2 linked regions of the Spiractinospora alimapuensis genome follow. The protein of the gene in region 1 interacts with the protein of each later gene in a pairwise test. Links are inferred from orthologs where the notes say so. Each region holds a gene or a part of one and is shown on either strand. Other genes may lie near its edges. The genes, in order: J4H86_RS17090 and topA.

Region 1 (5,678 bases):
GTTGCCGCATGTCGTAGATGGAGTCGATGGCGACACCGGCCATGCCCACGTCGCCCCCGACCCGGGGGTGGTCGGAGTCGTAGCCCCGGTGCGTCGCCAGGTCGAAGGCGACGGAGAGCCCCTTCTGGCCGGCGGCCAGGTTCCGTCGGTAGAACGCGTTGGACTCCTCGGCGGTGGAGAAGCCGGCGTACTGCCGGATGGTCCAGGGCCGCGTGGTGTACATCGTGGGGTACGGGCCACGTAGGAAGGGCGCGATCCCCGGGTAGTTTCCGGAGACGTCGGGAGCGTCGGCCTCGGTGTAGAGCGGCGCGACGTCGATCCCCTCGGGGGTGGTGCGGTTCAGGGCGGCGGCGTCGGTACCGATCTGCGCCCGGACCCCCTCCCGCCAGGCCGCGGTGTCGGGGACGGCCGCGTCGCCGGCGGGGCCGATCGTGGAGAAGTCCGGGATCGCGTGGCCGGAGTCGGGACGGGTTGCGGTCATGGTGCCACTCCCACTTCATCGCACAGTTCCGTGAGCACGGCGACGACGTCGCTGCGTCGCGTGAGTCGCGTGTCCACGCCGGGCGGCAGGTCCGAGCCGCCCGCGATCATCACGTGGCTCGCCCCCCGCGCGCGCAGGTCCCGCACGGTGTCGGACGCGTGCCTCTCATAGTCTTCGTCGCCGGCGCAGAGGCAAACCACCGTCGTTTCGCTGTCGGCGAACGCGGCGGTGGCGCTGGCGGCGTCGGCAAGCGGGCCGGGATTGACGGCCTCGAACCCTCCCGCGGCGAGCAGGTTCGTCACGAAGGACGCCCGCGCGTTGTGGGCCGCCAAGGACCCCAGGGTGACGAGGAACACGCGGGGTCGCTTCCCGGTCGCCCGGAGGTGGGCGTCGCTGCGGTCGCGCAACGACTCGAACTCCTCCGCGTAGCGGCGCGGCGTGAGACCGCCCCGGAGTGGGGGTGTCGCGGGGGCGGGTTCGCGGCCGATCTCGGGTTCAGCGAGGTCGGGAAACTCGCTCACCCCGGTGAGCGGGTCGATTCGGCGGGCGAGGTTGGCCCGTCGGCGCTCCCACGCGTCGTCGACCCAGCCGGAGATCAGGCCGGAGTCCAGCGCGGCGGCGGCGCCGCCGGCCCGCTCCACCTCCTGGAAGTAGCCCCACCCCGTGTCGCGCAGGGAGAGGGTGAGGTCCTCCAGGTAACCCGACCCGCCGCCGGGGTCCAGGACACGGGCGAGGTCGCTCTCCCGCAGCAGCAGGAGCTGGGTGTTGCGGGCGATGCGCCGGGAGAACCGGTCCGGGAGGCCCAACGCGTCGTCGAACGGGCGTACCGTGACCGCGTCCGCCCCGCCCACTCCGGCCGCGAAGCACGCCACGGTGGTCCGCAGGAGGTTCACGTAGGGGTCCCGTCGCGTCATCATGGCGGCCGAGGTGACCGCGTGCTGGCGCATCCCGCGCGCGTGCTCGGGCACACCACAGACCTCGGCGACGCGTGCCCACATCGCGCGGGCGGCCCGCAGCTTGGCGATGGTGAGGAACTGGTCGGCGCTGGCCGCGAACCGGAACTCCATCTGGTTCGCCGCCGTGGCGAGGTCCAGGCCGGCGCCGAGCAGCGCCCGCAGTGCGCTGACCCCGGCCCCGACGGCCACGCCGAGTTCCTGCGCCTCCGTGCCGCCGGCGTCGTGGACGTGGGACGCGTCCACCGTGATGGTGCGCAGCCACGGGCGGGACCGGCCGTGCTCGGCGGCCAACCGCGCGGTTCGGTGCAGGACGGTGGCGGCGTCCTCGTCGGCGGACCCGAAGAACGGGTCCAGCCCGAGGTTCCCGAAGACGACGTCGTCGGCGATGTCCTGGTCCCTGGCCGCGCGCAGCAGCGCCGCCGCCGCGTCGGGGTCGGTGCCGTCCAGGGTGACCGCGTGGCGGTTGAGGTCGAGACCGTCGAGCACCTGCGGCAACTGGTGGACGGGAAGCCCGCCGTCACCGACCCGCAGCCACACGCCGTCCACACCACCGGCGAGGTCCTCGTCGATGGCCGCGACCGCGGCGTCCGCGTCGGGTGTGCGGTGGAGCTGGCGGATCTCCCAGCCGTGGGGCAGGGTCCCCGCGGGGGTGGACCCTCGGGTGTAGGGAGCGCTTCCCGGAAGACCCGCGTCCGGACCCGGACGGTCATACAGGGCGTGAACTCGGATGCCGTCATACGTGGTGGACGTCAGGAGGTCCTCGGGCGCGTCGAGCTCGTCGGTGTCCTTGCCGCTCTTGGTGAGCACACGGGCGACGAGCGCGCGCCATTCCTCCCGGGTGGCCGTGGGAAACGGCGTGGTTTCCCCGGCGGTCCCGCCGTTGTCCGGGATGTTTCCGCTCATCCCACCAAGATTAGATGTCGTCTCTTCGCAGGTGCGCGGCACGGTATGGGAATGGCGCGGCGGGGCTCCGGAAGAGGAATTCGGAGCGCGCACAGACGTCCGCTTCGCGCGCGATGCCGTTCGTCGCCGGAGAAGTACCGTTGGGCCGATCCGGGCCCGCTATGCATAGACGCTTTGGGGTTACTGTGCCACTCTGGGGCACGTCCCGACCACGCGAGGCGAATGGTGCGCCCGAGGTTCGCGGTAACGCGAGTGACGGCGCGTTCGGTCACGCCGGGATACGGATCGACAAGGTCGTGGCACGGTATGGGGACGAAGGAAATGCAGCTCGGTCAGAAGCGTCAACGATGCCGGTTGGACGAGTGTGAGTGGTGCACTCGCGACGACCTGCCGTGCGGAGGATGCTCTGGGACCGGATGGTGGAACCCAGAAATGCCGCACCAGGAGGGCAACGGAGCGATCGTGTGGATCCGGGTCGAGGAACCCTGCCGGATCTGCGCCGCGACGGGGCGGGAGCACGGAGTTCCGGAGGTCATCGAGGACTCCCAGGAGGACACGCAGACGCCGTTGCGTCGCGCCTCCTGACTCGCTTCCGCTCGCAAGACCCACAGGGGGGGGGGTGGGAGCCCGCGCGGTCACGTCCGAGGGGGGTCGTGGCCGCGCGGGCGCGTCTCCGTCGACGCCCGGCGGCTCTGTTCCGGACCGGCCGGTCGCTCAGTCACCGGTGCCGGGCGCGGGCCGTGAGGTGGGGTCGGCGACTGTGGGGTCGACCTCGACCAGCCGGTGCTCCACCTCCGCCACACTGGCCGCGCCACCGGTCCGCTCGGCGACCCAGTCGGTGAAGCGCGCCTCCTGGCCCTCGGGCACGAGGACCTGGAACGTGACGACCTCGGTGTAGCGGGTGTCCTCCACGCCGTAGGCGGAACCCCGCAGCACGCTCTCCAACCGCCCGGCCTGGGTGTAGTCGGTGATCACCGAGACGATCGCCATCGATCGGAACTCGACGACCCCGATCGCGTCCACCGCCTGCCCCACGGCGTTGCCGTAGGCGCGGATCAGTCCGCCGACGCCCAGCTTGGTTCCGCCGAAGTACCGGGTGACCACGGCGACGGTGTCGGTGAGGTCGCGGTGCCGCAGCACCTCCAGCATGGGGAGACCCGCGGTCCCCGCCGGCTCGCCGTCGTCGTTGGAGCGCTGGATGTCCCGATGCTCGCCGAGGATGTAGGCCGTGCAGTTGTGGGTCGCGTTCCAGTGCAGCTTGCGCCGTTCGGCGATGAACGCCCGCGCGGCGTCCTCGTCATCGACGCGCGCGAGGGAGCACAGGAACCGAGACTTCTTGATCTCGACCTCGTGCTCCCCGCCACCTCGAACCGTCCTCACGTTGACGATCCTAGGGAGTACCGTCGCGCGACTGGCGCGGCCCTTCCTCTGACGGACGTCCGCCGACGACGGTGTGACCGGTCGTGGGCGGGGACCGGGTCGTGGCGCGGCGCTCTTGTGGCCAAGCCGCCCCGGCGCGCGCACCGCGCCCGACCAGGAGAACGCCACCACACCGACGTCACCCGTCCCGCGACGCACCGGGCCGGAAGAACGCTTCCGCCACGCCACCGGTTCCCCCACTCGTGGGCGCACCACCCCTCGGAGCGGTTCAGCCCCAGAGACGGCGCACGGCCCAACTGTCGCTGTGTGGGTCCTGGGTGATGTCGACGATGCTGGCGTGCCCCTCGTCGGACTCCGTCGCCACCCGGACCAGGCGCGCGGAACTCGGCTCGGGGGTGGTCGTCCACGAGGCGATCACCCGCCGCACCCGGTACACGTGTCCGCGCCACGCGAAGAGGGCGGGCTGTCCGGAGGTCGTGGACTGGACGTCGATCTGTTCGTTCAGGAGACTCATGCGGACAGTCTATCGAACAGGGATTCGATTTGATGGCGACACGCACGGCAAATAATGCGAATCTTCTCGCGTGGTGTCGCTCGTTCGGGTCCGGTCTGGCACCGAATGCTAGCGCTCTTGGGGGCGTGGCGCCGGTCGGATCGACGCGGCGGCAGGTCGCGGCCGGTTCCGACTGACGTGGGCTACTCGAGGAAGGCCGCGATCCCCTCGGCGACGCCGGCCGCCGCGTCCTCGCGCCAGTCCGGGTCACTCAGCAACGCGGCGTCCTCCGCGTTGCGCATGTTGCCCGCCTCGAGGAACACCTTGGGCACCGTGGAGAGGTTGAGGCCACCGAGGTCGTCTCGGACGTGGATGCCGTCCTCGGTCGAGATGTAGTCGGAGATCGCCATGTCGGCGGCCTCGGCGTAGGAGTCCCGGACTGACTCGCCGAGGTCCCGGGAGGGCTCGACGATGTCCTCGGTGTGTCCGCTCACCTCGGCGGGCGCGATGATGTGGAAGCCGCGTCCGCTCGGCGGTCCGCCGTCGGCGTGCAGGGAGATGGCGGCGTCGGCGTCGATGTCGTTCGCGGCGCCGGCGCGGTCGGGCAGGCAGGGGCCCACGCCGTCGTTGTCCTCACGGGTGAGGACGACCTCGGCTCCGTCCGCTTCGAGCAGGTCACGCAGCTCGGTGGCGAGGTCGAAGTTGAACTCGTGCTCGGCGTATCCGTCGTCCGTGGAGGCGCCCACGGTGTCGCAGTTCTTCATGAGTCCACCGGCGTCGATCTGTTCGTTGATCACGTCGGGTGCGGTGTGGTTGGCGCCGTTGTGCCCCGGGTCGATCACGACGGTGAAGCCGTCGAGCGGGCCGGGTGGGTCCGTCGGTTCCTCAGGCTCGTCGGTTCCGTCCCCCCGCGGGTCCTGCTCCCCGTCGGCGTCGACCGTGTCGGGTTGGTCCCCGGTGGACGGTGACGGTGGGTCCTCCGAGGTGTTCGCGCACCCCGCCAAGAGAAGTGCGAGGACGATGGCCGGCACCGCACGCGGTATCGCTGACCGGTGTGGCCGGGACGGGACGGAGAGCGGGATCGCGGCCTCCAAGCTCGGCTCGATGTATCCGGGATGCGAGCTTAGGCGATGCGGGTGGTTGGGGTGTTATCGCTGCTCAGGCCGGACCGGGTGTGCTGGGTGGCGTCGGCGCGTGAGAAGGGGCGGGAGCTCCGATCGGCCCCGCCCCTGCTCAAAACCGCGCCGTGAACTTCTTCCTGGCGGACATCGGAACCGACCCCGATGCCGCGCGTCTCCCCCCGACAGGATTGCCGTCCGTGCGGGAGGCTACTCCGAGCGCTGACTTGGGATGCCCGCGAGCAGCGCGCGAACCTCGGTCTCCCGATACCGGCGGTGCCCACCCAGCGTCCGAATCGAGGTCAGCTTGCCCGCCTTCGCCCAACGCGTGACGGTCTTGGGGTCCA
Region 2 (6,055 bases), 420 kb from region 1 along the record:
GACGGTGGAGATGTGCTCCGCGCGGTCCGCGGCGTACAGCAGCGACTCCGCGCGCGGTGAGACACCCACCTGGCCCTGGTCCAACAGCATGGCCCGCAGCCGCAGCCCGACCTTGGTCGCGCCGGGCTCCCGGGTGGTCACCACGTCGAATCCCTCCTCGCGCAGCCAGATCGCGAGCTGGCGGGCCTGCGTGGACTTCCCGGCGCCCTCGCCGCCCTCCAGCGCGATGAAGGTCCCGGGGAATTGCTCCGGCGCCCCCTTCTTGCGGTCCGCGGCGGGGACGAACACCTTGACGATCTCCTGCCACAGCGTGGTCTCGGAGTCACCGACCAGGTTGCGGTACGAAACGAACGCGATCACCAGCGACACCACACCGCTGACGAGCAGGACACCGGCGGTGCCGTGGAAGTCGTAACGCAGGTCGCTCAGGACGAACTGGCGCTGGCCGATCGCGGCGGCGATCAGCGGAGCGACCGCCACCGAGCCCAGGAGCACGATCCGCGCCGTGGCGTGCAGGAACGCGAAGGTCCGACCACGGATCTCGTCGTCGACCTCGCTCCCGATGAGTGTCAGTCCGATGACCCACGCGATCCCCGCTCCGCAGCCCACGAACCCGGCCAGCAGCGTGGCCAGCACGAACTCCGGCACCAAGCCGATCACGATCAGCGAGACACCCGCGAAGGCGATCCCGAGCCCGAACAGCCGGCGCCGGTCGAAGTCCGCCAGCACCCGGGGGCCGAGGAACATACCGGCCGCCATGCCCACGAAGACCGCACCGAAGACCAGACCGAAGCCGGCGTTGCCGGCGCCCAGCGTCTCCACGAACGGGCGGGCGACACCGACCACCGCGCCTCCCGCGGCGAACGCGCCGAGCATACCCAGGAGCAGACCGCGCACCAGCGGTGTGGATACCGCGTAGTGCCACCCGCTCCAGATGGCGCGCCACAGGGACTCCGGCTGGGTGGGCGCTCCCGTCTTGGGGATGGCCAGGGTCCAGATCACCACCGCGGAGACGAAGAACGTGACACCGTTGATGTACAGCGCGATGTCGCTGGTGGCCATCGCCTGGGGATCCAGGCCGGGGACCGCGTGGGCGACCACGCTGCTGATCGTGGCGAGAACCGTGAACAGCGCGGCCGCGACGGGGGCCGTGCCGTAGGTGGTGAACAGGCTCAGCTGGTTGGCCTGCTCCAGCTTGTGCTTCGGGACGAGGTTGGGCACCGTCGCGTCCTTGGCCGGCGCCCAGAACAACGCGACGCACTCGGCCAGGAAGTTGGCGATCAGCAGCCACAGGATATCGCCGACGATCGGGATGGAGATGTAGAGCAGGCCACGCAGAACGTCGCCGCCGACGAGGATCAGCCGCCGGTCGAATCGGTCCGCCAACCAGCCGGCGAACGGCCCGAACAAGATGTAGGGCGCGAGTTTCAGCACCACCACACCGCTGACCGCGAAGTACTGCACGAGGGGGCGCTGGTCGGCGGTCAGGATCGCCGCCAGGGACATCAGGGCCAGCAGGCTCAGCCAGTCACCCAAGCTGGACAGGGACAGCGCGATCCACAGGCGACGGAACGGCCTGATGCGCAAGACGCTGCGAGCCTGGGTCGGATCCCCGAGTGGTCCTGTCATGTTTTCACCGTATATCGCTGTTCGGCGCCCCCGGGGGGAGAGCGAGTCCAAACACGTCGGGGGCCAAGGGACGGCACCCAACCGCACCGCTGGCGGCCGCCGGGCGAGCCGCACCGACAGGGCCGGGGACCGCTCCGACCGCGCAGCGCCGGCTACGCACTGCTGGCGGTACGGGGCCGTCCACTCGGGGGCGGTCGCTCGGTGTCCGTCACTCGGTGTTCGTCGAGTCCGTGTTGTTCGTCCGACGTGTGGACTTCTTGGGGGCGGGTTTCTTCGGCGGCGCCTTCTTCGTGGTCTTCTTGCTCGGCGCCGACGACTTCTTTTTGGCGGGAGCCGCGGCCCGTCGATCGGCCAACAGCTCCGAGGCGCGCTGCACCGTGATGGACTCCACCTCGTCGCCCTTGCGGAGCGAGGCGTTGGTCTCGCCGTCGGTGACGTAGGGCCCGAAACGCCCGTCCTTGATCACCATCGGTTTGCCCGTGTCCATGTCCTCCCCCAGCTCGCGCAGGGGCGGGGCGGCGGCGCGGCGGCCGCGTTGCTTGGGTTGGGCGAAGAGCTCCTTGGCCTTGTCCAACGTGACGGTGAATATCTGCTCCTCGTTCTCCAAGGAGCGACTGTCCGTGCCCTTCTTCAGGTACGGCCCGAACCTGCCGTTCTGGGCCGTGACCTCCTCACCGTCGAGGTCACCAACAACGCGGGGCAGACTCAGCAAACGCAGCGCGTCATCCAGGGTCACCGTGTCCAGGGACATGGACTTCAGCAACGACGCCGTACGTGGCTTGGCGGCGGCCTTCGCCTTGGAGCGGCTGCTCTTGGTCTTGGTCTCGGTCTCCTGCTCCTCCAACACCTCGGTGACGTACGGCCCGAACCGGCCGTTCTTGGCGACGACGACACGGCCGGTGTCGGGGTCGGTGCCCAGCTCTCGATCCTCACTGGGCTGTGCGAACAGCTCCTCGGCCCGCTCGGGCGTGAGCTCGTCGGGCGCGAGGTCGTCGGGAACGGTGACCCGTTTTCCGTCCCGCTCAAGATACGGACCATAGCGCCCGACCCTCAAGACGATGTCACTGTCGGAAATCGGGAAGGAGCTGACTTCGCGCGCGTCGATCTCGGCCAGGTGGTCGTCCACCATCTTGTGCAGTCCGGGCTCGTCCTCGCTCCCGCTGTAGAAGCGGCGCAGCCACGGGACGCGTTCGGTCTCACCGCGCGCGATCTCGTCGAGTACGTCCTCCATTCGGGCGGTGAAGTCGTAGTCGACGAGGTTCCCGAAGTGCTGCTCCATCAGCCGGATCACGGCGAAGGCAAGGAACGACGGCACCAGCGCCGTCCCCTTCTTGAAGACGTAGCCGCGGTCCAAGATCGTGCCGATGATGGACGCGTAGGTCGAGGGGCGCCCGATCTCGCGGTCCTCCAGCTCCTTGACCAGGCTCGCCTCTGTGTATCGGGCGGGAGGACGCGTGCTGTGGCCGTCCGGCTCCACGCTCTGCGCGGTGACGTGCTGCTCCTCCGCGAGCGGGGGCAGACGACGTTCCCGGTCGTCGAGCTCCGCGTCCGGGTCGTCCGCGCCCTCGACATAGGCCTTCAGGAAGCCGGGGAAGGTGATGACCTTGCCGGTGGCGGTGAACTCCGCCCGCTCGTCGGCACTGGAGTTGCCGACCACCGACACCTTGACCGACTCGCCGACGGCGTCCTTCATCTGGGAGGCGACGGTGCGCTTCCAGATGAGTTCGTAGAGGCGGAACTCCGCTCCGGACAGTCCCGTGTGCGCCGGGGTGCGAAAGGTGTCCCCGGACGGCCGGATCGCCTCGTGCGCCTCCTGGGCGTTCTTCACCTTGTTGGAGTAGACGCGCGGCTTCTGCGGCACGTAGGAGTCGCCGTAGAGCTGCGCCGCCTGCGCCCGCGCGGCCGCCACCGCGTTCTCCGACAGCGTGGTGCTGTCGGTACGCATGTAGGTGATGAAACCGTTCTCGTAAAGGCGCTGTGCGACCTGCATGGTCTGCTTCGCCGACAGACCGAGCTTGCGCGAGGCCTCCTGCTGCAACGTGGTGGTGCGGAAGGGGGCGTAGGGGCCACGCTTGTACGGCTTGCGCTCGACGCTGCCAACGGTGAACCGGGCCGCGCGCAACCGCTCGGCGAGCCCGGTGGCCGCGGCCTCGTCGAGATGCAGCACACCCTTCTCCGCACGCAGCGTCCCCTGGGCGGTGAAGTCCCTGCCCTGAGCGACGCGCAGACCGTCCACCGACGACAACAGCGCCTGGAATGTCGCCGGGTCGCCCTCGGCGACGTCCGGCGCGAGGAAGTCACCCTTGAGGTCCCAGTAGTCGGCGGCCGTGAAGGCGACCCGCTCGCGCTCCCGCTCGACCACGAGTCGCGTGGCCACGGACTGGACACGGCCCGCCGACAACTTCGGCCGGACCTTCTTCCACAGCACCGGGGAAACCTCGTAGCCGTAGAGGCGGTCCAGAATCCGGCGGGCCTCCTGGGCGTCGACCAGACGCAGGTTGAGGTCACGGGTGTTCTCCGAGGCGCGCTGGATCGCCTCACGGGTGATCTCGTTGAAGACCATGCGGCGCACGGGCACCTTGGGCTTCAGCTCCTGCTGCAGGTGCCAGGCGATCGCCTCGCCCTCGCGGTCCTCATCCGTGGCGAGGTACAGCTCGTCCGCGTCGGCCAGCAGAGCCTTGAGCTTCTTGACGTGCGCCTTCTTGTCGGAGTTCACGACCCACAACGGCTCGAAGTCGGCGTCGATGTTGACGCCGAGTCGCGCCCACGACTCCCCCTTGTACTTGGCGGGGATCTCCTCCGCCCGCTCGGGGAGGTCGCGGATGTGTCCGATGCTCGACTCAACGACGTACCCACGTCCGAGGTAGCCGGCGATGGTCTTGGCCTTGGCCGGCGACTCGACGATGACGAGCCGGTTCCCGGCCCCCGCCGTGTCGCTCGAGCTGCCCTTCTGGGATGGCACGCTGTTCCCCTACGTCCTAGCCTCACGTCGATCGGACAACGGAACCGATCAGGTTCACGTTCCCCGCTGTATGCTCTGCGCCCGCTGGGAGATGGGCCCACCACATCCCCGCCCCAGTATCTTTGGCACGCTACCGGACGCTGGCCGGGGCCACGCTATGGCGAAACACCCCTCGGCAGACGCAGAATAAGCGCAATGCTTGAGTATGAGTACCAGGAACTCCGATTCCCGCGTGGAACTTCCCGCGGGATCGCCCGCAAGGCGTTGACCGAGCACGCGGAGTACGGACGTTGGGAACTCGCGAGGGTACGGCTGTACCCGGACGGGAGTCGACGTGTGGTCCTGCGACGGAAAATCATCCGACGCCACGCCGTGATGTGAATTACGCCACCCCGACGTAGATGGACGTGGCAACGATCACGGGCCCGCCCCGAGACGGAGCGGGCCCGCGGGGTGGACGTTCTGGTGGTGACCAGAACGTCCGGCGACGATGTGCGACGCGGACGGCGGTGAGCCGTCACCCGGGCGTGTGGCTGGATGGGTGGGGCGGTGGAGGCGCCGGACAGCCGCGGTACCTCGGCTGCTCTCTGACGACTGCTCTCCCGAGCCGATGAGTGCGCCCGCGCCGATGCACCGCGCGCCCCCACTGTCTCCACGAGCCACCGGGTGGGTCACCCCGTCCGGCCGCGCGTCAGTCCCCTTGACTAGTCGGCGATGGCGCCGGACTCTTCGCACTCGGCGTTGGCGACACCGAGCAGCGCGCCGACGGCGATGCCGCAGGCGTTGATCGGCACGTCCACGTCGGCGATGATCTGGTTGCCGCCGAGGATGCTGCCGTTACCGGAGGTCGCGGCGTTGATGCTGTCGTTGTCGTACTCGCCGTGGTGGTGGTGCCCACCGTTGGCGTGCGCGGTCCCGGCGCCGAACGCCAGCAGGCCCGCCGCGACGAGAGCGGTCACCGAGGTCGCCTTCATCCACTTACGCATGTGCTGCTCCTTCGTGATGGATCGTGCTTACGTGATGTGTGCTGTACTGCTGGTACTGCTGAACCGCCTGGCTGAGTGGGGCACCACGCCGGTGGGACGCGGTCCGCGACGTCAGCGGTGACTAGTCGGCGTAGGCGCCGGACTCCTCGCAGTCGGCGTTCGCCACGCCGCCAACGGCGCCCACGGCGATCCCGCACAGGTTCACGGGGACGTCCAGCTCGGCGATGATCTGGTTGCCGCCGAGGATGCTGCCGTTGCCCGAGGTGACCGCGTTGATGCTGTCGTTCTCGTAGTCGTAGCTGTGCGCGTTGGCCGTGCCGGCGCCGAACGCGATCAGGCCAGCGGCCATCAGAGCGGTCACGGAGGTCGCCTTGATCCACTTGCGCATGTGCTGCTCCTTCATCCAGGAATGCTGTTCTGTCTGGTGTTGCCTAAGGGACTGCTGTCGGCCCATCCGCGCCGGTGGGACGCGGTGTGC

What was found.
Region 2: the proteins of J4H86_RS17090 (region 1) and topA interact in binary tests that used the Escherichia coli proteins (3 or more experiments, as listed by UniProt). The link is inferred for Spiractinospora alimapuensis from one-to-one orthologs.

Annotation. Positions count from the first base shown.
Region 1 is NZ_CP072467.1:3,677,906-3,683,583, forward strand. Bases 1,888-4,794 are described here. They hold J4H86_RS17090 (YigZ family protein), read right to left. Parts: upstream 3,721-4,794; coding sequence 3,055-3,720; downstream 1,888-3,054. Other genes in these bases: J4H86_RS17080 (methylmalonyl-CoA mutase family protein), read right to left, coding at 1,888-2,340; J4H86_RS27465 (hypothetical protein), read left to right, coding at 2,773-2,925; J4H86_RS17095 (DUF6504 family protein), read right to left, coding at 3,989-4,234; J4H86_RS17100 (N-acetylmuramoyl-L-alanine amidase), read right to left, coding at 4,417-4,794. Outside these bases: scpA (methylmalonyl-CoA mutase), read right to left, coding at 1-481; more of J4H86_RS17080, read right to left, coding at 478-1,887; more of J4H86_RS17100, read right to left, coding at 4,795-5,244; developmental transcriptional regulator BldC, read right to left, coding at 5,542-5,678.
Region 2 is NZ_CP072467.1:4,097,276-4,103,330, reverse strand. The notes cover bases 1,638-4,921. They hold topA (type I DNA topoisomerase), read right to left. Parts: upstream 4,592-4,921; coding sequence 1,838-4,591; downstream 1,638-1,837. Other genes in these bases: J4H86_RS19125 (DUF5703 family protein), read left to right, coding at 4,787-4,921. Also shown: tmk (dTMP kinase), read right to left, coding at 1-1,629; more of J4H86_RS19125, read left to right, coding at 4,922-4,972; J4H86_RS19120 (DUF320 domain-containing protein), read right to left, coding at 5,296-5,577; J4H86_RS19115 (DUF320 domain-containing protein), read right to left, coding at 5,699-5,980. UniProt on the Escherichia coli protein: Releases the supercoiling and torsional tension of DNA, which is introduced during the DNA replication and transcription, by transiently cleaving and rejoining one strand of the DNA duplex.